2 regions of the Kitasatospora sp. NPDC015120 genome follow, and region 1 is predicted to be linked to the other one. Evidence: riboswitches for the same ligand, from Rfam matches in the RefSeq annotation. Region 1 holds a riboswitch; the other holds the start of a gene.

Region 1 (11,311 bases):
GAGGCGGTCGAGCCGGAGACCGCGGTGGTGCGGCGCTGGCTGCCCGGGCAGGACGTCCAGCACGCGGAGTACGGGCCGGGGTGGGTGCAGGGCAGCGGGGTGGGGCGGGTGACGGTGCGCTTCGAGACGCCGTGGAGCGGGCCGGGCCGGGTGCGGACCTTCGCGGTCGAGGATCCGGCGCTGGAGCCGGCCCGGCCCCTGCCGCTGCGCGAAGGGTGGCCGGTCGCGCCGGACGACGCCGACGCCGACGGTGAAGGAGCCGGCGAGGGCGAGGAGCGGGAATAGCGCGGGGCCGGGGGCGAAGGCGCGAAGCGGCCCCGCCCGGCGGGGGAGCCGGGCGGGGCCGCGTGCGGTTCCGGGCTCGGGCGGCCGCGATGCCCTCGGCGGCCGCCCGGGTCCGGTCCCCGCGCCCTGTCCCTGGGCGCGGGGGAGGACGCCTCGTCAGGCGTCGGTCTTCACCGGCTCCCGGCCGGAGACCGGATCCGCCGCCCGGGTGCCGGTGGTCACGCTGACGGCCGGCTTGGCGGTGCGGATGAGGAACGGGACGGCGCCGGCCACGACGCAGACCACGGCGGCGGTCCAGAACGCGTGCCGGTAGGCGTCCAGGGTGGGCAGCGAGACCGGGATCGGCAGCTTCATGGTGTCGCCGGTGAGGATGGCGGCCATGACGGCGGTGCCGATCGCGCCGCCGACGGTGCGCAGCACGGCGTTCATGCCGTTGGCGATGCCGCTCTGCTCGACCGGGACGGCGCCGTTGATGTAGGCGGGCATCGCCGAGAAGGCGAGGCCGATGCCGAGGCCGAAGATCGCCGAGGAGAGGTAGATGTCGCCCTCGTGGCTGTGCCGCAGGGCCAGGTAGGCCATCGCGACGGCGCCGAGGACTCCACCGAGGACCAGCGGCAGGCGCGGGCCGCGGCGGGCGATCAGCAGGGCGCCGAGCGGGGCGGCGGCCATCGAGCCGAGGGCGGAGGGCAGCAGCATCACACCGGCGTGCAGCACGGTGGCGGTGAAGCCGTAGTGGGCGAACTTCTCCGGGGTCTGGGCGAAGTTGCTGATGACCATGAAGGAGCCGTACATGCCGAAGCCGATCAGCAGGCCGGCCAGATTGGTGAAGGCGACGGCCGGACGGGACATCATCGTCATGTCGACCAGCGGGTGCGCGACCTTGGCCTCGATGACGCCCCAGATCAGGGCGACCACGGCGGCGACGGCGAACAGGCCGAGGGTCCTGGTGGAGGTCCAGCCCCAGTTGTTGCCCTGGCTGACCGCGACCAGCAGGGCGGAGAGCCAGCCGGCGAGGGTGAGCGCGCCGAGCGGGTCGGCGCCGCCGTCCTTGTCGGTGACCGGGTCGGTCGGCACCCGCAGGGCGACCAGGGCGACCGCGATCAGACCGAAGACCAGGCCCATCCAGAAGATGGACTTGTAGCTCCAGTGCTCCAGCAGCAGACCGGTGGCGACCAGGCCGAGGCCGCTGCCGACGCCCATCGAGGCGCTGATGGCGGCGACGCCGCCGGTCACCTTCTGCTTCGGCAGCTCGTCGCGGACGATGCTGATGGCGAGCGGCAGCACACCGCCGCCGGCGCCCTGCAGCACGCGGGCGACGACCAGCCAGGTGAAGGAGTGCGTGGAGACCGCGAGTGCGGAGCCCGCGACCAGGCCGGCGAGCGAGATCAGCAGCATCGGCTTGCGGCCGCGCAGATCGCCGAAGCGGCCCAGCAGGGGGGTGAGCACGGCGGCCGACAGCAGGTTGGCGGTCATCAGCCAGGTGATGCTGGAGCCGGAGACGTCCAGTTCCTTGGCGAGCGAGGGCAGGATCGGGACGACCGCGGTCTGCACCACGCTGAACGACAGCATCGCCAGGATGAGGGCCGGCAGGACCCGGGCGCTGCTCTGCTTCTCGGCCGCGGTGGTGGGCTGTGGTGCCTCACTCACGGTTGCTTCCTCCCGTACATAGTGAATGAACTGAAGTAACTTTGCCGGGGGATACTTCAGTGTGTCAAATATTCATTGGTTAAGCCTTGGTAAAAAGGAAGGACCCCGGCCGGGGCGGCCGGGGTCCGGTGGCGGGGGTGTCAGACGAGCGGCCGGGCCGGCTCCGGGCGGGCCGGGGCCTGGGTGGCGGGCGGTGCGGCGGGCGGCGGCGAGGAGGGGGCGGCCGGGGCGGTGGTGACGGCGTCGTGGACCTCGACCTGCTCGCGCCGCAGTTCCTCGCGGACCACCTCCTCGGTGGTGTACCGCTCGACCACCAGGCGGACGCGTTCGAGCGGCGCCAGGTACTTGCGGACCACCGGGCGCTCCTCGCGCAGGGTGACCTCCTCCACCGCCTCGGCGATCTCCTTCTCGTCGAGCGCGGCCCGTTCGGCCTCGCCGACCGGGATCCGCTCGACCCGGACCCGCTCGCGGACCACCGGGACCCGGCGTTCCACCTGCTCGCTGGTGACGTACTTGCGCAGCTTGGCGGTGCCGATCACGTGCCACTCGGTGGTGATGTCCAGGCGCTCCTCGCGGCAGGTGATCTCCAGCCGGCCGGCGGGGGAGGGGGTGCCCGGGCCGGTCTCCGGACGCGTGGACCGCGGCTGGGGCTGGGGCTGGGCTTGTGCCGGGGGCTGGGGCTGCGGTTCGACGGCCGGCTGCGCGGCGGCGGGCGGCGCGAGGGCCGGCTGCGGTGCGGCGGGCGGCGCGGCGGGCGGGGCGGCCGGGGCCGCGGGGGTGACGGGTGCGGGGGTGACGGGTGCGGGGGTGGCGAGGGGGCGCGCGGGCACCTCCGGGGCGGGTCCGGACGGCTTGTCGAGATCGGCCGCCCGGTGGAAGGTGAGCTGCTTGGCCGGGCGCGAGGCGTTGGTGCCGTGGGCCGGGGCCGTCCCGTTGGCGGCGCCCGTCCCGTTGGCCGCGGGCGTTCCGTTCGCCGCGGGCGTTCCATGGGGGGCGGCAGCGGTGGCCGCGGCGGCGCCAGTACCGGCGGTGGTGGCGCCGAAGTCGAGGTCGTCCGGTTGCGCCGCCGGGCCCTCGCCCGCCCGCGGCCGGTCCTGCGCCGGGCTGTCCAGCCCGTAGTAGCGGTAGAGCTGGAGCTCCTGGGCGGGCGACAGGTGCTGGCCCACACCGAAGTCCGGTGACTCCTTCACCAGGGACTTGTCGTACGGCACCCGCAGCTCGTCGCCGGAGAACTCGCTGGTCGTGAGGGGGACGAAGGCGTCCCGGCCGAAGATGCCGGTCCGGACGGCGGCCCATTCGGGCCGGCCGGTGGCGTCGTCCAGATACACCTCGTCGATGGTGCCGATCTTGTCCCCGTTGCGGTCGACCGCCTTGTGGCCGATGAGGTCCCGGGGGTCGATGTCGGTCTGCACTCTTTTCCTCCAGTGCGGTGAGGTCATGGAAAACGCCCGCAGGACAGCGGCACTTCACACCAAAAGCCATGAATCGGGCGGGCGCGACCGGGGTGCGGCCGGACGGGCCCGGGGCTGCGCCGACCGGGTCACCGCGGGGCGTCAGCCGCGTCCTCGCGGTCGGGCCTGACGCACCCGTGATCGGGGTGCCTCCCGCTGGTACCCTGGGCGCGACCGCCGAGCCCGCTCGGGAGAGTCCCCGACAGCGGAAACCGCTGGTCGGGGCGCCGAAGGAGCAACTCCTCCCCGGAATCTCTCAGGCATCCGTACCGTGCGGGATAGGTCACTCTGGAAAGCAGGGCAGGATCGCGGGCGAGGGAGCCGGCGGACCCCACCCTCACCGACGGTGCAAGCCGGCGGGGCGTCCCACGGCGCTCCGCGCGGGCGAAGCTCTCAGGTCCCGATGACAGAGGGGGAGGCCTGTCGGGTTCGTCCGACCGGGCCCCCGCTGTTGTCCGCAGCGGTGAGGCGCCGGCGTGCGCACCCCCGCCGGTCCGTGACCAGGAGGCCTCGACCACCATGAACGCCCAGCCGAACTCGGGACGCCCCACCACCCCCGCGACCCTCACCGAGCTCGAACAGGCCAGCCCCTTCGAGAACCGCCACATCGGCCCCGACGCCGCCGCGCAGGAGAAGATGCTGGCCCAGGTCGGCTACGGCTCGCTGGACGAGCTGGCCACCGCCGCCGTCCCCGAGGCGATCCGCTCGATCACCGCGCTCGACCTGCCCGCCGGGCGCAGCGAGGCCGAGGTCCTCGCCGAACTGCGTGAGCTGGCCGGCCGCAACACCGTCCTCACCTCGATGATCGGCCTGGGTTACTACGGCACCTTCACCCCGCCGGTGATCCTGCGCAACGTCATGGAGAACCCGGCCTGGTACACCGCCTACACCCCGTACCAGCCGGAGATCTCGCAGGGCCGCCTGGAGGCGCTGCTCAACTTCCAGACCCTGGTCTCCGACCTGACCGGCCTGCCGACCTCCGGCTCCTCCCTGCTGGACGAGGGCACCGCGGCCGCCGAGGCGATGGCGCTGGCCCGCCGCGTCACCAAGGTCAAGGGCGGGGTCTTCCTGGTCGACGCCGAGACGCTGCCGCAGACCGTCGCGGTGATCAACACCCGCGCCGTGCCGACCGGGGTCGAGGTCGTCGTCGCCGACCTGTCCGAGGGCATCCCGGCCGAGATCGCCGAGCGCGGCGTCTTCGGCGTGCTGCTCCAGTACCCCGGTGCCACCGGTGTGGTCCGCGACCTCGCCCCGGTGATCGAGCAGGCCCACGGCCTGGGCGCGATCGTCGCCGTCGCCGCCGACCTGCTGGCCCTCACCCTGCTGAAGTCCCCCGGTGAGCTCGGCGCCGACATCGCCTGCGGCACCTCGCAGCGCTTCGGCGTGCCGATGGGCTTCGGCGGCCCGCACGCCGGCTACCTCGCGGTGCGCGCCGAGTACGCCCGCTCGCTGCCCGGCCGCCTGGTCGGCGTCTCCGTCGACGCCGACGGCAACCGCGCCTACCGCCTGGCCCTGCAGACCCGCGAGCAGCACATCCGCCGCGAGAAGGCCACCAGCAACATCTGCACCGCCCAGGTGCTGCTCGCCGTGATGGCCTCGATGTACGCGGTCTACCACGGCCCGGACGGCCTGGCCGCCATCGCCCGCCGCACCCACCGCTACGCCGCCGCCCTCGCCGAGGGCCTGCGGGCCGGTGGCGTGGAGCTGCTGCACGGCGCGTTCTTCGACACCGTCACCGCGGTCGTCCCCGGCCGCGCCGCGGAGATCGCCGCCGCCGCCCGCGCCCAGGGCATCAACGTCTTCCAGGACGGCGCGGACCGCATCTCGGTCTCCACCGACGAGACCACCACCCGCGAGCACCTGGCGGGCGTCTGGGCCGCGTTCGGCGTCGAGGGCGTCGAGGTGGCGGAGGACGCCGAGGCGCTGCCCGCCGCGCTGCTGCGCGAGGACGAGTACCTGACCCACCCGGTCTTCCACAGCCACCGCTCGGAGACCGCCATGCTGCGCTACCTGCGCCGCCTGTCGGACCGGGACTACGCGCTGGACCGCGGCATGATCCCGCTGGGCTCCTGCACCATGAAGCTCAACGCGACCACCGAGATGGAGTCGGTGACCTGGCCGGAGTTCGGCCAGCTGCACCCCTTCGCGCCGGTCGACCAGGCCGAGGGCTTCCTCACCCTGATCCGCGGGCTGGAGCGGCAGCTGGTCGAGGTGACCGGCTACGACGCGGTCTCCATCCAGCCGAACGCCGGTTCCCAGGGCGAGCTGGCCGGCCTGCTGGCCGTGCGCGCCTACCACCACGCCAACGGCGACACCCAGCGCGACGTCTGCCTGATCCCGTCCTCGGCGCACGGCACCAACGCCGCCTCCGCGGTGATGGCCGGCATGCGGGTGGTCGTGGTCAAGACCCTGGTCGACGGCGACGTCGACGTCGAGGACCTCAAGGCCAAGATCGAGCAGCACCGCGACAGCCTCGCCGTGCTGATGGTCACCTACCCGTCCACCCACGGCGTGTACGAGACCCAGATCACCGAGATCTGCGGCCTGGTGCACGAGGCCGGCGGCCAGGTGTACGTCGACGGCGCCAACCTCAACGCGCTGGTCGGCCTCGCCAAGCCGGGCAAGTTCGGCGCGGACGTCTCGCACCTGAACCTGCACAAGACCTTCTGCATCCCGCACGGCGGCGGCGGCCCGGGCGTCGGCCCGGTGGCGGTGCGCGCGCACCTCGCGCCGTACCTGCCGAACCACCCGCTCCAGGAGGAGGCCGGACCGGCCACCGGCGTCGGCCCGATCTCGGCCGCCCCGTGGGGCTCGGCGGGCATCCTGCCGATCTCCTGGTCGTACGTGCGGCTGATGGGCGGCGAGGGCCTCAAGCGCGCGACCCAGGTCGCGGTGCTGAACGCCAACTACATCGCCAAGCGGCTGGCCCCGCACTTCCCGGTGCTCTACACCGGCCCCGGCGGCCTGGTGGCGCATGAGTGCATCATCGACCTGCGCCCGCTCACCAAGGAGACCGGCGTGACGGTGGACGACATCGCCAAGCGCCTGATCGACTACGGCTTCCACGCGCCGACGATGTCCTTCCCGGTGGCCGGCACCCTGATGATCGAGCCGACCGAGTCCGAGGACCTGCACGAGATCGACCGGTTCTGCGACGCGATGATCGAGATCCGGGCCGAGATCGACAAGGTCGGTTCGGGCACCTGGGCGGCCGACGACAACCCGCTGCGCAACGCCCCGCACACCGCCGCCACGCTGGCCGGCGACTGGGCGCACGGCTACACGCGGCAGGAGGCGGTCTTCCCGGCCGGCGTGAACCCGGCGGACAAGTACTGGCCCCCGGTCAGCCGGATCGACGGCGCGTACGGCGACCGCAACCTCGTCTGCTCCTGCCCGCCGCTGGACGAGTACGGCGTCTGACCGGTACGCGGCGCACGGCATGCGGCAGGGCCCCGGCGGATCACTCCGCCGGGGCCCTGCCCGTTGCGCTCGTTCCCCCGTGGCCGCCCGGCGGCTCAGACCGCGCTCGCGGCCGGGCGCCGCGGGGCGATCACCCGGCCGTCGGGCAGCAGCTCCCCGGTGTCCTCGAACAGCAGGACGCCGTTGCAGAGCAGGCTCCAGCCCTGCTCCGGGTGACAGGCCACCGGGACGGCGGCCTCGCGGTCCTCGGACTCGGCCGACGGGCACTCAGGACGGTGCTGGCACATACACGTACCCTCGCTTCGCTCTGCGATCCTCCCCGTGGTGCGGTGGCGCCGGTGGCCGGCGGCCGCCGCCGCGGTGGTCGGATTCTGTCCGGCGCCGGGCCAGGTGTGGACCAGCGCTCAAGTGGGTAGGACAGGAGGTCCTTCCACGCTGGTTCCCAGTGTCGGCATCTGCGGACGCGCGCGCAGCGATTTCGTGACATGCGCCACAACCCCCGGGCAGAGATCACCCGTTCAGGTGGTCGGGTGTCGTGGGCAATGCCGGACGGGCCATCCGGCGCACGGCCCGGTCGGGCCATGCCGGATGGCCCGACCGGGTGGCGGACCGGCCGGCGGCCGGGACCTCAGAGCGCCCCGGACGGGAGCCGGGCGCCGTCCGTCGTGCCCAGCAGCAGCGGCCGGGGGGCGGCCTGGGGCCGGGCGACGGGTGTGCGGGCCAGCAGCGGCAGCACCTCGGCGGCGGGGTGGGCGCGGTGCGCGGTCACGCCCATCGGGGCCGGCGCCAGCGGGATCAGCAGGTCCGCGCCGCCGTCCGGGCTGTGCAGCCACAGGGCCGTCGCGTACTGGCCGGGAAAGGTCAGCAGCCGCGGCTGGCAGCGGGTCCGGGTGGACTGGGTGAGCTGCCAGGCCTCGCGCAGTGCCCGGAGCGTGGAGTCGAGGTACGGCCCGGCGGTGAAGTGGGAGAAGGTGTGGCCCTCCGCCCCCTGCACCACCTCGGCGGCGGCGGCCACCTCGGTACCGTCCTTGATGAGGAACCGCCACCCCGTCCGGCGGGCGGCGGCGAGATCGGCCCGCGGCCCCTCCAGGACGTGGACGGCGAGCGGGTGCGCGGGGAGGAGCGGCCCGGTCGGGTGACGCAGCGCGGCGGCGGCGGGTTGGCGCAGCGCGGTCTCCGAGTCGAGCGCGGCGAGGACCGCGCGCAGGGCACTGGGCGGGGGCTGGGGGGTCTGCAGAGTCATGGCAAGGTCGCCTCTCCGTGCGAGATCGGCGTGCGAGTGCGGCATACCGGCATGGCTGGTGCGTCGGCGGTGACGGGACCTGGGCCTTGTCCGGTTGGGCAGGATCGCGGTGCCGGCGCGGCCGTTGTCGCCGGTTCTCGCGGGCGATGGCGGGCCGGGCCGTGGCGCAGTGCGAATACTACTCGAACAGGTGCACAGGGTGACCTGTTTATCACAGGCGGTGGCACCGGGCAAGTCGGTAGTTGAGCTGAAACGGCATCAGTTTCCTTGCAATGCAAGCCAATCGAAGCATTCGGGTATCGATCTTCGGGGTGGGCATGATGCTTGCACGGCCGGGGGCCGGCCGGCTCAGGAGGAGGAGACCATGGGCGAGAAGGTCGTGGCGACCCGGGCGGACCTTTCGGACCGGCAGATGTACCGGCGGAAGCTCCAGTCCTGCCTCGACGCGCTCGGCCGGATGCTGCGGGAGGAGCGGTTCGACCGCCCCAAGGGGGTCCTGGGGGTGGAGATCGAGCTCAACCTGGCCGACGAACAGGGTCTGCCGCTGCTGAACAACGCCCAGGTGCTCACCGCGATCGGCTCCGCCGACTTCCAGACCGAGCTGGGGCGCTTCAACATCGAGGTCAACATCGCGCCGCACCGGCTCTTCGGGCACGTCTTCGAGGAACTGCGCGAGGAGATCGACACCGGGCTGCGCTACGCCGACCGGCGGGCCGCCGAGGCGGGCGCGCGGATCGTCATGGTGGGCATCCTGCCGACCCTGGAGCTCGACCACACCGGGCTCGACGCGATGTCCCACAACCAGCGGTACAGCCTGCTCAGCGACCAGATCCTGGCCGCCCGGGGCGAGGACATCACGCTGGACATCGAGGGGGTCGAGCACCTCCAGCTGGAGTCGGTCACGATGGTCGCCGAGGCCGCCGCGACCTCGCTGCAACTGCACCTCCAGGTGACGCCGCAGCGTTTCTCCTCGGTGTGGAACGCCGCCCAGGCGATCTGCGGGCCGCAGCTCGCGCTCGGCGCCAACTCGCCGTTCCTGTTCGGGCGGGAGCTGTGGCGCGAGACCCGCCCGGTGCTCTTCCAGCAGGCCTGCGACACTCGTTCGGCGGAGCTCAAGGCGCAGGGCGTGCGCCCGATCACCTGGTTCGGCGAGCGCTGGGTGGACTCGGCCTACGACCTGTTCGAGGAGAACCTGCGGTACTTCCCCGCGCTGCTGCCGATCTGCGACGACGAGGACCCGGCCAAGGTGCTGGCCTCCGGCGGCGTGCCCCGGCTGGCCGAGATGCGGCTGCACAACGGCACCATCTACCGCTGGAACCGGCCGGTGTACGACGTCAGCGGCGGGGTGCCGCACCTGCGGGTGGAGAACCGGGCGCTGCCGGCCGGGCCGACGGTGGCCGACACGCTCGCCAACGCGGCGTTCTACTACGGCGTGGTGCGGGTGCTGGCCGAGCAGTCCCGGCCGATCTGGACCAGGCTGCCGTTCGAGCGGGCCGACGAGAACTTCCAGCAGGCCGCCCGGTACGGCGTGGACGCGGTGTTCCAGTGGCCGAAGCAGGGCCGGGCCGGTCGCGGCGGCGGGCTGACCACCGTGTCCGCCGTCGACCTGGTGCTCAACGAGCTGCTGCCGATGGCCTACCAGGGCCTGGACGCCTGGGGCGTGGAGCCGGCCGACCGGGACCGCTACCTCGGGATCATCGAGCAGCGCTGCCTGCGCCGGGTCAACGGCGCCTCCTGGCAGAGCGCGACCTTCCACCGGCTGCGCGAGCAGTACGGGATGGAGCGGCCGGCCGCGCTGGCGGCGATGACCCGGCGGTACATGGAGCACATGCGCGGCGGCGAGCCGGTGCACACCTGGCCGGTGGGGTAGGACTCCCCGGCTCCCGGGCCCCCGGGCGGCCGGGCGCGCTGTGGAAGGATGATCGCTCCGGTCCGCCGACGGCCGTCCGCCGGCGCCCGGAGCGCCGCCCGTCCGCCGCCGCCCGTGCTGGAGCACCCCCGTGACGACCGTTCCGACCGTACCGGAGACCGCGAAGCCGACCCGCCGTCTGCTCGGCGTGGAGCTGCTGACCGTCCTCGGCCTCTCGCTCGGGGCGAGCGGCATCAGCGCGCTGATCAGCTTCACCGGCTCGCTCACCGAGACGCTGAAGCTGGGCCAGCAGGTCGCCACCCTGAACGGCTCGCGCGCCCCCGGCCGGCCCTGGCTGGACCTGGTCTGGCAGCTCTACTACATCGGCCGCGGGCTGATGCCGGTCGTGCTGGTCGGCTACCTGCTGGTGCGCGAGGGCACCACGCTGCGGGTGCTGGGCTTCGACCTCGGGCGCAAGCTGGGCGACCTCGGCCGGGGCGCGGCCGTCGCGGCGGCGATCGGCGGCTCGGGGCTGGCGCTCTACCTGGCCTCGCAGGCGGCCGGCTACAACCTGACGGTCGCGCCGTCCGGGCTGCCGGACGTCTGGTGGCGGATCCCGGTGCTGCTGCTGTCGGCCTGGCAGAACGCGATCCTGGAGGAGGTCGTCGTCCTCGGCTACCTGCTGCGCCGGCTCGGGCAGCTGGGCTGGTCGTGGCCGGCGGCGCTGGCGGCGAGCTCGCTGCTGCGCGGCTCGTACCACCTGTACCAGGGCATCGGCGGGCTGGTCGGCAACATCGTGATGGGCGTGGTGTTCTGCCTGCTGTACCGGCGGTGGGGGCGGGTGATGCCGCTGGTGGTGGCGCATGCGCTGATCGACACGGTGGCGTTCGTCGGGTACGCGCTGCTCGCCGGGCACGTCAGCTGGCTGCCCACCGGCTGACCGGGTACACCGCCCCGGGGCGCGGCGGGCGGGCCAGCAGCCGGTCCACGTGGTGGCGTTCGAGGCCCTGGCCGGGGTCGACGGCCAGCAGCAGGCGGTCGCGGCGCCAGAACGAGGTGCGGACCAGCCGGGGCGGGATGACGTCGTCCACCCAGGCGAACGGGCGGCCGGCGGCGTACCGCAGCAGCGGCGCCCACTTGCGGGCGGAGAGCAGCTCCATCAGCGGCACGCGCGGGTCGCCGGACTGCGGGACGTAGCCGGTGAAGCGGACGAACGGCAGCTCGGGCAGGCCGATCGCCGGGGAGATGTGGGTGTTGGCGTGTTCCTCCCACGTCGTCGCCCAGACCAGTTCGTAGGTGCCGGCCAGTTCGCGCAGCCAGGCGCCGTGCCGGGCGGAGAGCAGCACGGTGTAGCCGAACAGGGTGTGGGCGTCGAAGCCGGCCTCGGGTGCGGGGCAGACCGGGTTGAGCACGCCG
Region 2 (11,311 bases), on a different contig from region 1:
TTGTCCAGGATCGGCCACTCGTAGCTGAACACGGTGAGCAGCAGCGCGCCGGTGAAGAAGACCGGCAGCGAGACGCCGGCGAGCGCGATGCCCATCGAGAGCCGGTCGAAGATCGAGCGCGGCTTGAGCGCGGAGATCACGCCGGTGGTGACGCCGGAGGTCAGCCAGACCACGGCCGCGCCGATGGCCAGCGAGATGGTGACCGGGATGCGCTTGGTGAGCTCGGGCCAGACCTCCAGGTGGTTCTTGAAGGAGTAGCCGAAGCAGGGCACGTGGCAGGTGGCCGGTTCCGGGCCGAACTTGTACTCGGCGCCGCTGACCAGCGCCTTGAGGAAGTTCCAGTACTGGGTGTACAGCGGCTGGTCGAGGCCGAGGTTCTGCTTGACCGCCTGGATCGCCTCGGGGGACGGGTTCTTCCCGATGTACTGGGTGGCCAGCTGGTCGACCGTCTCGCCGGCGACGCGCGGGAGCAGGAAGAAGATCGCGAAGGTGACCGCGCTGACGACCAGCAGCAGCACCAGGGCCGCGAGGATCCTGCGGATGATGTAGGCAAACACAGTTGGTCGGCTCCGGCCGCCCGCCGCCGTCCGGGGTCCTCCGGACGGCGGCGGGCGCCGCTGCCTTCACCTGCCTTCAGGGATGCGGAGCCAGGCTCTTACTTGGTGGTACCGATGTTCAGGTAGTCGTACTGACCCGAGAAGGCCGGCGTGGACACGAGGTTGGTGGCGCTGTCCGGGCGGTACAGGAAGACCTTGAAGTCGGTCAGCGGGACGTAGACCGCCTGCTCCATGACCTTCTTGTCGATGTCGCCGTAGATCTTCTCGCGGGCCGCGCGGTCCGGGTTGGTGGCGGCGTCGTCGAGCAGCTTGTTGACCGTGGGGTCGTTCAGCGAGGCCAGGTTGCTGTTGCCGGAGGCCTTGATCGCGCGGCCGTCGACGATCTGCTGCAGGAAGCCGTAGCCGGTCGGCCAGTCGGCGCCCCACTGCATCATCATCAGGCCGATGTTGTGCTCCTTGGCGAAGGCCGGGGCACCCGCGCTGTCCGTCAGGTACTTGCCCTGCGGGAACTGCTGGATCTCGGCGTTGATGCCGACCTTCTTCAGCGCGGCCTGGATCGAGGTGGCGGCGGCGACCTCGGTGGCGCGCTCGGTGCGGGCGGAGAGCACGGTGGTGATGCTGTCCTTGCCGCAGGCCTTCAGGGCCGCCTTGGCCTTGGCCTCGTCACCCTTGTTGTCCTTGGTCTCCCAGACGTTGAAGTCCTGGTGGCCCGGGATGTCCGGCGGGAGCACGGTGTTGGCGATCTGGCCGCGGATCGGGCCGCCGAGCGCGGTCTGCACCGAGACCTTGTCGACCGCGTACTGGACGGCCTTGCGGCACTCGATGTTGTCGAACGGCGCGACGTCGGTGTTGATCGCCATGTAGACCAGACGGCCGCCGTAGGCGTTGTCGGTGTTGGCCTTCAGCTTCGGGTTCTGCAGGATCTGCGCCTGGGTCTGCGGGTCGACACCGCCGCCCAGCAGGTCGACCTGGGCGTTGCCGGCCAGCAGGTCCTTGTCGATGGTGGCCTGGTCGATGTTCATCCGCAGCACGATCTTGTCCGGCAGCTGCTTGCGGATCGGGTCCGTGCTCGGGTCCCAGTTGGTGTTCGGGACCAGGACGGCCTGCTTGCCGTCCTCGTAGGACTCGAACTTGAAGGAGCCGGAGGAGGCGATCTTCTTGACGTACTCGGCGCCGGTGTCCTTGGCCTGCGGGACCGGCGCGGTCTGCGGGGCGCTCACCAGGTAGTCGAAGTCGGCGAAGGCGTGCTTCAGGTGGAAGACGACGGTGAGGTCGTCGGGCGTCTCGATCGACTTCAGGTCGCCGGTCTTGTCCTTGTACGGACCCGCGTACGGCGTGCCCTCGTTGTCGACGAGCAGCTCCTTGAAGTACGTCGGGCCGTTGGAGTTGACCTCCGGCGCGAAGTTGGAGCGCTCGACGGCGTACTTGACGTCCTTCGAGGTGATCGGGGTGCCGTCGTCGTACTTCAGGCCCTTGCGCAGCTTGTACGTCCAGGTCAGGCCGTCCGCGCTGACCTGGCCGAGCGACTCGGCGAGGTCCGGGACGAGCTTGTTGCCCGCCTCGCCGGCGCCCGGCTGGAAGGTGGTGAGCGGACGGCCGTACAGGCGCGAGAAGTTGTAGATGTAGGCGTAGTACGTGTTGCCCGGGTCGAGCGAGTCCGGGGTGCCCTTCATCTCGAAGGTGACCGTCCCGCCCTTCTTGTCCGAGGCGTTGACGATGTTCTTGGTGGCCGCGTTGGCCCCGGAGCCGCCCGCGGCCTCGGTGCCGGTGGCGGTGGACTTGGCGTCGCCGCTCTTCGAGCTCGACGAGCAGCCGGTGACGACCAGGACCGCGGCAGCGGCCATGGCGGTCAGCGCGACGGTACGGGACCTACGCATGGGTGAGATCAACCCCTTGGGGAAGTGGTGACTTGACGAGGGATCCTGACGTTCGGTCAGTTGTTCTTGGGATCGAGGGCGTCACGCAGCCCGTCGCCGAGCAGGTTGAACGCGAGCACGGTGAGGAAGATCGCCAGGCCGGGGACCACCATGTACTGGGGGTCCACCTGGTAGTACCGGATCGCGTCCTGGAGCATCCCGCCCCAGGAGGCCTGCGGGGGCTGGATGCCGACGCCGAGGAAGCTCAGCCCGGCCTCGAAGAGGATGTTGGTCGGGATCAGCAGGGTCGAGTAGACCAGGATCGGACCGACCAGGTTGGGCAGCAGTTCCTTGAACAGGATGAACGGCCCCCGGGCGCCCAGGCTGCGGGCCGCGTAGACGAACTCGCGTTCGCGCAGCGAGAGGGTCTGTCCGCGCACGATCCGGCCGATGTAGGGCCAGTTGAAGAAGCCGATCACGAAGATCAGCACCATGATGTGCAGCGGCAGGCCGTGCAGGCCGAACGCGCCGCCCTGCAGCGACGTGGAGATCGCGATGGCGAAGAGCAGCAGCGGGAAGGCGAGGAAGACGTCCATCACCCGGCTGATCAGGGTGTCCACCCAGCCGCCGTAGTAGCCGGCCATGATGCCGAGCACGGTGCCGATGGTGTTGGACAGCACGGTCGCGCCGAAGGCGACCAGCAGGGAGACCCAGGAGCCCTCGATGACGCGGGTGAGCAGGTCACGGCCCTGCAGGGGGTCGACGCCGAGCGGGTGGTCCCAGCTCATGCCGCCCCAGTCGCCCAGCGGGAGGCCGCCGAGATCGGCGTCCAGCAGTTCCTGGTGGAGGGCGTCGGGGTCCAGGCCGAAAACCGACTCGATCGGCTTGGCCAGCACGGCGAGCAGGATCAGCAGGATCACCACGACGCCGCCGGCGACGGCGGCCTTGTCCCGCTTGAAGCGGGTCCAGGCGATCCGGCCGAGCGAGCGGCCCTCGATCTTCTTGGCCGGGCTCGCGGCGGCGTCTGCCTCCGGTGCGTTGCCGGCGGTCTTGATGGGTGCGGTCATGGTCAGTTCGGTCCCCTCGCCGACGGTGGCCGGCCCACGGGTGCCGGACGCCGGGATCGGCGGCTCGGCTGGTGCGGACGTGCTTGGGTGCGGACGTGCGGAAGTACAGGTACGGGGGTGTTCCCAGCGGTACGACGTGCTCAGTACTGCTGCCACGCGGGATGGGCGTCACGTGGATCATGCGGTCCGCCAGCGCGTTCGCCTTTGTGAGGCGCCAACCACGCGCGGTGGGCTGTTGCAGAACTCTCTGCCATCCGAACTGGCTTGCGCCAGCCCTGCCAACCGACAGATGCCCAACTGTGATCTGTCCGCATGCACCTCCACGATCTTCGGCATATCCCTCTTCACACAGCTGTAACAGCCATGTCAAGATGTCTGCCACCCCCTTCGGCGAGATCGTCCGGAAAAACGCCGAAACCGGCCTGACGTGACGTCAAGCCGGTTCCCCGGTCGGGTTTCGGGCGCGTTCCGCCGGTCAGCGACCGGGGTAGCCGGGCCACGGCTGCTGCGGCGGCGGCTGCTGCCCGGGCCAGCCCTGTGCCGGCGGATGGGTGCCGTAGCCGAAGCCCTGCCCCTGGGCCGGGCCCTGCTGCGCGGCGTACGGCGGCGGGGGCACCGGCGGGTACGGGCCCGTCTGCGGCCGGCCGTGCCCGCCCGCCTCGCGGTCGTAGAACGGGCGCGCGTTGGCCCGCATCCACAACGCCACCGGGTCGTACTCGTCCGCCATCGCCACCGTCGAGACCGCGAGGCCCTCCGGCGCGACCGCGATCGCCCGCTGCATCAGCGCCCGCACGGCCTCCACCGTGGGCGGTGAACTCTCGTACAGGTCCAGGCCGATGGCCAGGTACGGCTCGCCCACCGACGGCCGCACCCAGGCCCGGCGCAGCGCCTTCACCGCGCGCACCTCGACCGCCTGGCGCTCCAGCAGCGCGAAGAACTGCTGGGCCGGCACCTGCGGCTCGCTCAGCCTCAGCGGCCCGGCCGGCAGCCGGTCCAGGCCCGCCGCGACCCGCCGCAGGTCCGCCCACGGCACGCCGACCCCGCCGCCCGGGGCGTGCGGGTTCAGCCACAGGCCCCAGCGGGTGCGGTAGAGCGAGGCCGCGATCTCCCGGCCGGAGATCACCTCGTGGGCCCGCGCCCAGCCGGAGGCCGCCAGCTGCTCGGGCGAGGTGACGGCCGGCGCGTAGCCGTGGCCGCTGATCTCCATGTTCCCGTACTGGGCGTCCGCGCTGCCCGGCGTGCCGTGCCAGAGCAGCATCCAGACCCGGCCCTCGGCGAGCGCGTGCAGCATCGTCTCGTAGGCCTCGTAGCGCTCCGGCGCCACCTCGCGCAGCGCGCGCTCCAGCGCGCCCGGATCCGGGCGTCCGGTGGGCGCCTGGCCCCAGGGCCCCGGTGCACCGCCAGCTACCGATCCCGCACTCATGCGCCCACCTCGCTGCGCTTCTTCGTTCCTCGTCCGTCACCGGCGGCCCGGCGGCCGTCAGCACGCACCCTATGGGGCGGCCGCCGACCGCCGCCACGCCGACGTGCCAGGGTTCGTGCCGCCGCCCCGCCCGCACCCCGCCCGGCGGGTGCCGGACGGACGGACGGGGGCCGGATCAGCCCCGCACGTAGAACGGCGCGACCCGGTTCACCAACCAGTCGACCACCGGATCGTCCGCGAGGTCGAGCAGTACGAGGTGGACGCCGCCGGGCAGCGGCGCGGTTCCCAGCGCTCGCCCCAATGCCTCGTTCACCGCACCCGGGTCGGCCGGGGCCAGCGGGTCCAGCTGGACGCCCACGAACATCACGGTCGGCTCGCCCTCGACGCTGGCCAGCGCCCGCCGCGCGGTCAGCACTCCCGGCAGCGCCGCGAGTTCCCCGCGGCAGGCGGTCAGGAACGCCTCCGGGTCCTCGCCCGGCACCGGCTCGCGCAGCGCCACCCGGCCGCCGCCGGGAGCCTCCGGCGCGTCCGGGCCGGCGTCCCAGCGGTCCTCGCGCGGTCCGCGGCGCAGCTCGGCCACGCCCTCCGGCGGCACCGGGATGCCCACCGCCGCCCCGGGGTTGACCGCGATGCCCACGCCCAGCGGCAGGCCGCGGGCGAACTCCCACACCGGGGCGACCGCGAACGGCATCCCGGGCGCCTGCTGGAGGAACACCTCCTGCGAGGAGAACACCGGGACATAGGGGCCGCCGGCCAGTTCGATCGTCGGCAGGTCCAGCGACCGCCCCTGCGGGTCGCCGCCCGACGGCAGCGGGATCCACACCTGGCCGCGCGCCAGCACCTCGATCACCCGGGGGGTCGCACCCGGGTCGCCGAGCGCGGCGGTGAGCACCTGCTCCAGCTCGTTGGCCGGCCACGTGCCGCCCGGCGGCGCCGCCTCCGGCCCGCCCCACCCCTGCTGCTCCACCGGGTACTCCATCCGCCGCCGTACCGTCCTCTGCCCGCCGATGCCCGCAGCCTAGCGTTCCGGCGCCCCGCACCGGACGGTCAGGCCCGCGGTGACGGAGGCCCCCCTCCCCTCATTCCCGCGGACGTGCCATGATGTGCGCGTCTGCGGTGGCATCCACCCAGGCCCCGCCAACTCCATACCGGCCGCTCGAACCCGCGCGGGAGAGTCCGGAGTGCCCCGTCCAGGCGGCACAGCCGGCGCCGAAGGAGCAAGTCCTCCCCGGAATCTCTCAGGCACCCCTACCGCACGGGTTAGGCACATCTGGAAAGCGGCGCACGGCCCTGCCGTACGCCCACCCACGGTGCAAGCCGCCATGCTGGTCCCTTACAGGGCAGTGGACGGTGAAGCTCTCAGGTTCGACGACAGATGGGGAGACCCAGCCGCCGCATGCCCGCGCGCAGGGTCCGCCGCCCCCGAGACAGGGCCGGTCCCGGCGTGCGCACCCCTGAGTGCCCCGACCGAGGAGTTCCTGGCCATGTCGTCCCTCCGCCTCACCGCGCTCGACGCGCTCCACCGCGCCCTCGGCGCCACCATGACCGACTTCGCCGGCTGGGACATGCCGCTGCGCTACGGCAGCGAGCGCGAGGAGCACCTCGCCGTCCGCACCAAGGCGGGCCTGTTCGACCTCTCCCACATGGGCGAGATCACCGTCACCGGCCCGCAGGCCGGCGAGATGCTGGACCACGCGCTGGTCGGCTTCGTCTCCGCGCTCGGCGAGCTGCGCGCCCGCTACACCATGATCTGCGCCGAGGACGGCGGCATCCTGGACGACCTCATCGTCTACCGCCTGCGCGAGGACGCCTTCCTGGTCGTCGCCAACGCCTCCAACGCCCAGCTGGTGCTGGACGAGCTGATCGCCCGCGCCAAGGGCTACAACGCCGTCGTCTCCGACGACCGCGACGCCTACGCGCTGATCGCCGTCCAGGGCCCGGAGTCCACCGCGATCCTGGCCGGCACCACCGAGGCCGACCTGCCGGGCCTGAAGTACTACGCGATCCTCCCGGCCCAGGTGGCCGGCCGCGACGTGCTGCTCGCCCGCACCGGCTACACCGGCGAGGACGGCTTCGAGATCTTCTGCAACCCGGGCGACGCCGAGCAGATCTGGCAGGCGCTGACCGAGGCCGGCGCCGACCGCGGCCTCGTCCCCTGCGGCCTGTCCTGCCGCGACACGCTGCGCCTGGAGGCCGGCATGCCGCTGTACGGCCACGAGCTGTCCACCGACCTGACCCCGTTCGACGCGGGCCTGGGCCGGGTGGTGCGCTTCGACAAGACCACCAACGAGGGCGCCTTCGTCGGCCGCAAGGCCCTGGAGCGGGCCGCCGCCGAGGCCGAGGCCAACCCGCCGCGGGTGCTGGTCGGCCTGGTCTCCGAGGGCAAGCGGGTGCCGCGCGCCGAGTACACCGTGGTCTCCGCCGACGGCGAGCCGATCGGCCGGATCACCTCCGGCGCGCCCTCCCCCACGCTGGAGAAGCCGATCGCGATGGCCTACGTGGACGCCGCCCACGCCGCCCCCGGCTCCACCGTCGCGGTGGACGTGCGCGGCAAGCACGAGCCGGTCCAGGTCGTGGCGCTGCCGTTCTACAAGCGCGCCCGCTGACCCTTCCCCCCTCTGTTTCCCCCGCGAGGAACGTCCGCGCGCCGGGCCGCTTCGTCGTACCCGCTTCCCATCCTGGAGAATGACGCCATGAGCACCAACCCCCAGCACCTGCAGTACACCGAGGAGCACGAGTGGCTGACCGCCGCCGACGCCGACGGTGTGTCCACGATCGGCATCACCCAGCACGCCGCCGACGCCCTCGGTGACATCGTCTACGTGGAGCTCCCCGAGGTGGGCGCCACCGTGACCGCCGGCGAGACCTGCGGCGAGCTGGAGTCGACCAAGTCGGTCAGCGACCTGTTCTCCCCGGTGACCGGTGAGGTCACCGAGGTCAACGAGGACGTCAAGAACGACAACAGCCTGGTCAACGGCGAGCCGTTCGAGGGTGGCTGGCTGTTCAAGGTCCGCGTCGAGTCGACCGGCCCGGTGCTGAGCGCCGACGAGTACACCGCGCTCACCAACCCCTCGGCCTGAGCCACCGCCGGGGCGGCCGCCGCACCGCGGCCGTCCCGCGCCTCCTCCCCCCTCCTCCCGGGAAGACCCCACCATGACGGTTCTGAACCAGTCCCTGCACGCCCTCGACCCGGAGATCGCCGCCGCGGTCGACGCCGAGCTGCACCGCCAGCAGACCACCCTGGAGATGATCGCCTCCGAGAACTTCGCCCCGGTGGCGGTCATGGAGGCCCAGGGCTCGGTGCTGACCAACAAGTACGCCGAGGGCTACCCCGGCCGCCGCTACTACGGCGGCTGCGAGCACGTCGACGTGGTCGAGCAGATCGCGATCGACCGGATCAAGGCCCTGTTCGGCGCCGAGCACGCCAACGTCCAGCCGCACTCCGGCGCGCAGGCCAACGCCGCCGCGATGTTCGCGCTGATCAAGCCGGGCGACACCATCCTGGGCCTGAACCTGGCCCACGGCGGTCACCTGACGCACGGGATGAAGATCAACTTCTCCGGCAAGCTCTACAACGTGGTGCCGTACCACGTGGACGACAAGAGCGGCCGGGTCGACATGGCCGAGGTCGAGCGCCTCGCCAAGGAGCACCGGCCGCAGCTGATCATCGCCGGCTGGTCCGCCTACCCGCGCCAGCTCGACTTCGCCGAGTTCCGCCGGATCGCCGACGAGGTCGGCGCGCTGCTGATGGTCGACATGGCCCACTTCGCCGGCCTGGTCGCCGCGGGCCTGCACCCCAACCCGGTGCCATTCGCGGACGTGGTCACCACCACCACCCACAAGACCCTGGGCGGCCCGCGCGGCGGCGTCATCCTCTCCAAGGCCGAGCACGCCAAGAAGATCAACTCCGCGGTCTTCCCCGGCCAGCAGGGCGGCCCGCTGGAGCACGTCATCGCCGGCAAGGCGGTCGCCTTCAAGGTCGCCGCCTCGGAGGAGTTCAAGGAGCGCCAGCAGCGCACCCTGGAGGGGGCCCGGATCCTCGCCGAGCGCCTGCTGCAGGCCGACGTCACCGAGGCCGGCGTCTCCGTGCTGTCCGGCGGCACCGACGTCCACCTCGTGCTGGTCGACCTGCGCAACAGCCAGCTCGACGGCCAGCAGGCCGAGGACCGCCTGCACGAGGTCGGCATCACGGTCAACCGCAACGCCGTCCCGAACGACCCGCGCCCGCCGATGGTCACCTCCGGCCTGCGGATCGGCACCCCGGCGCTCGCCACCCGCGGCTTCGGGGCCGAGGACTTCCGCGAGGTCGCCGACATCATCGCCGAGGCCCTGAAGCCGGCCTTCGACGAGGGCACCACCGAGGCGCTCAAGGCCCGGGTCACCGCCCTGGCCGAGAAGTACCCGCTCTACCCGAACCTGTAGGTCCTGTCGTTCGGCGGCCGGTGACCGGGCTCACGCCGTCCGGACACCGGGGATTCCGGGGCACCGCGCACACTGGAGAGTGCGCGCGGTGCCCCGTCCCGTGTCAGCCGCCCGACCGCCCGACCGTCCCCCCTCCCGCCACCGCCGTCCTCCCTCCCCGCCGGCACCACCCACGAGACCAGACAAGGACGTCCCTCCGTGGCCATCAGCGTCTTCGACCTCTTCTCCATCGGCATCGGTCCGTCCAGTTCCCACACCGTCGGCCCGATGCGGGCCGCCCGGATGTTCGCCCGCCGCCTGAAGTCGGAGGGCCTGCTGACCGAGGTGACGGCCGTCCGCGCCGAGCTGTACGGCTCGCTGGGCGCCACCGGCCACGGCCACGGCACCCCCAAGGCGGTGCTGCTGGGCCTGGAGAACGCCTCACCGCGCACGGTCGACGTCGACCAGGCCGACCGCGACGTCGAGCGGATCACCGCCGAGAAGCGGATCAACCTGCTCGGCGTCCACGCCATCGACTTCGACCCGGACACCCAGCTGGTGCTGCACCGGCGCCGCTCGCTGCCGTACCACGCCAACGGCATGACCCTGTGGGCCTACCGCACCGACGGCTCCACCGTGCTGGAGAAGACCTACTACTCGGTCGGCGGCGGCTTCGTCGTCGACGAGGACGCGATCGGCGCCGACCGGGTCAAGCCCGACGACACCGTGCTGAAGTACCCCTTCCGCACCGGCGAGGAGCTGCTGCGGCTCACCCGGGAGACCGGCCTGTCCATCTCCGGCCTGATGCTGGAGAACGAGAAGGCCTGGCGCACCGAGGAGGAGATCCGGGCCGGACTGCTGGAGATCTGGCGGGTCATGCAGGAGTGCGTGCGGGCCGGCATGTCCCGCGAGGGCATACTCCCCGGCGGCCTCAAGGTGCGCCGCCGCGCCGCCGCGGCCGCCCGCGCGCTGCGCGCCGAGGGCATCGGCCCGGCCAACGCGATGGAGTGGGTCACCCTCTACGCGATGGCGGTCAACGAGGAGAACGCCTCCGGCCGCCGGGTGGTCACCGCCCCGACCAACGGCGCGGCCGGCATCATCCCCGCCGTCCTGCACTACTACCTGAACTTCATCCCGGGCGCCGACGAGGACGGCATCGTCCGCTTCCTGCTCGCGGCCGGCGCCATCGGCATGCTCTTCAAGGAGAACGCCTCCATCTCCGGCGCCGAGGTCGGCTGCCAGGGCGAGGTCGGCTCCGCCTGCTCGATGGCCGCCGGCGGCCTCGCCGAGGTCCTCGGCGGCAGCCCCGAGCAGGTCGAGAACGCCGCCGAGATCGGCATCGAGCACAACCTCGGCCTCACCTGCGACCCGGTCGGCGGCCTGGTCCAGATCCCCTGCATCGAGCGCAACGGCATGGCCTCCGTCAAGGCCGTCACCGCCGCCCGGATGGCCCTGCGCGGCGACGGCCGCCACCACGTCTCCCTCGACAAGGCGATCAAGACCATGAAGGAGACCGGCGCCGACATGAAGATCAAGTACAAGGAGACCTCGCGCGGCGGCCTCGCCGTCAACGTCATCGAGTGCTGACCCCGCCCCGCCGACGGCCGCGCCCCCCCCCCCGCGGGGGGGGGCCCGCGGCCGTTGCCGTGCGAACCCTCGGGGCGGCTCCACCGTAGCCGTGCGGCGGGGCGCGCCGCCCCGGGCCCTCACCCGCTCGGGTGAACCCCGCCGGATCGGGCCGTCCGGGCTCCCGGCGGCTGCCATCGTGGCCGGCACAGCATCCCCACGAGCCCCCGGAGCACGGATGAAGAACACCCGAACCGGTGTCCGTACCCTCACCACCCTGCTGTTCGCCGCCGCGCTGGCCGCGGCGGCCACCACCCCCGCCGCGGCCCGGACCGCGCTGCCCGACGCCACCGACGCGGCCTTCGCCGACGACTGCCTGCGCGCCCACAACGAGTACCGCGCCCGCCACGGCGCCCCGGCGCTGGCCCAGGACCCGGCCCT

What was found. A riboswitch is a leader RNA that binds a small molecule or an ion and turns the genes downstream of it on or off. The one in region 1 is predicted to bind glycine.
Region 2: linked by a shared signal. The riboswitch ahead of gcvT (glycine cleavage system aminomethyltransferase GcvT) and the one ahead of gcvP (aminomethyl-transferring glycine dehydrogenase) in region 1 are both predicted to bind glycine.

What each region holds. Positions count from the first base shown of each region.
Region 1 is NZ_JBIBVJ010000025.1:11,716-23,026, forward strand. It holds gene ACF1AK_RS32385 (DNA polymerase IV) at 1-285, shown strand, start outside; gene ACF1AK_RS32390 (MFS transporter) at 442-1,932, opposite strand; gene ACF1AK_RS32395 (DUF2382 domain-containing protein) at 2,073-2,762, opposite strand; partial or broken gene ACF1AK_RS32400 (PRC-barrel domain-containing protein) at 2,970-3,371, opposite strand; glycine riboswitch at 3,562-3,665, shown strand; gene gcvP (aminomethyl-transferring glycine dehydrogenase) at 3,903-6,803, shown strand; gene ACF1AK_RS32410 (DUF5999 family protein) at 6,899-7,090, opposite strand; gene ACF1AK_RS32415 (hypothetical protein) at 7,432-8,046, opposite strand; gene ACF1AK_RS32420 (glutamate--cysteine ligase) at 8,411-9,916, shown strand; gene ACF1AK_RS32425 (CPBP family intramembrane glutamic endopeptidase) at 10,047-10,835, shown strand; gene ACF1AK_RS32430 (HAD domain-containing protein) at 10,813-11,311, opposite strand, start outside.
Region 2 is NZ_JBIBVJ010000009.1:235,144-246,454, reverse strand. It holds gene ACF1AK_RS22385 (ABC transporter permease) at 1-557, opposite strand, end outside; gene ACF1AK_RS22380 (ABC transporter substrate-binding protein) at 656-2,434, opposite strand; gene ACF1AK_RS22375 (ABC transporter permease) at 2,491-3,480, opposite strand; gene ACF1AK_RS22370 (enhanced serine sensitivity protein SseB C-terminal domain-containing protein) at 3,956-4,903, opposite strand; gene ACF1AK_RS22365 (enhanced serine sensitivity protein SseB) at 5,079-5,882, opposite strand; glycine riboswitch at 6,061-6,167, shown strand; gene gcvT (glycine cleavage system aminomethyltransferase GcvT) at 6,388-7,509, shown strand; gene gcvH (glycine cleavage system protein GcvH) at 7,597-7,983, shown strand; gene glyA (serine hydroxymethyltransferase) at 8,057-9,325, shown strand; gene ACF1AK_RS22345 (L-serine ammonia-lyase) at 9,524-10,891, shown strand; gene ACF1AK_RS22340 (CAP family protein) at 11,109-11,311, shown strand, end outside.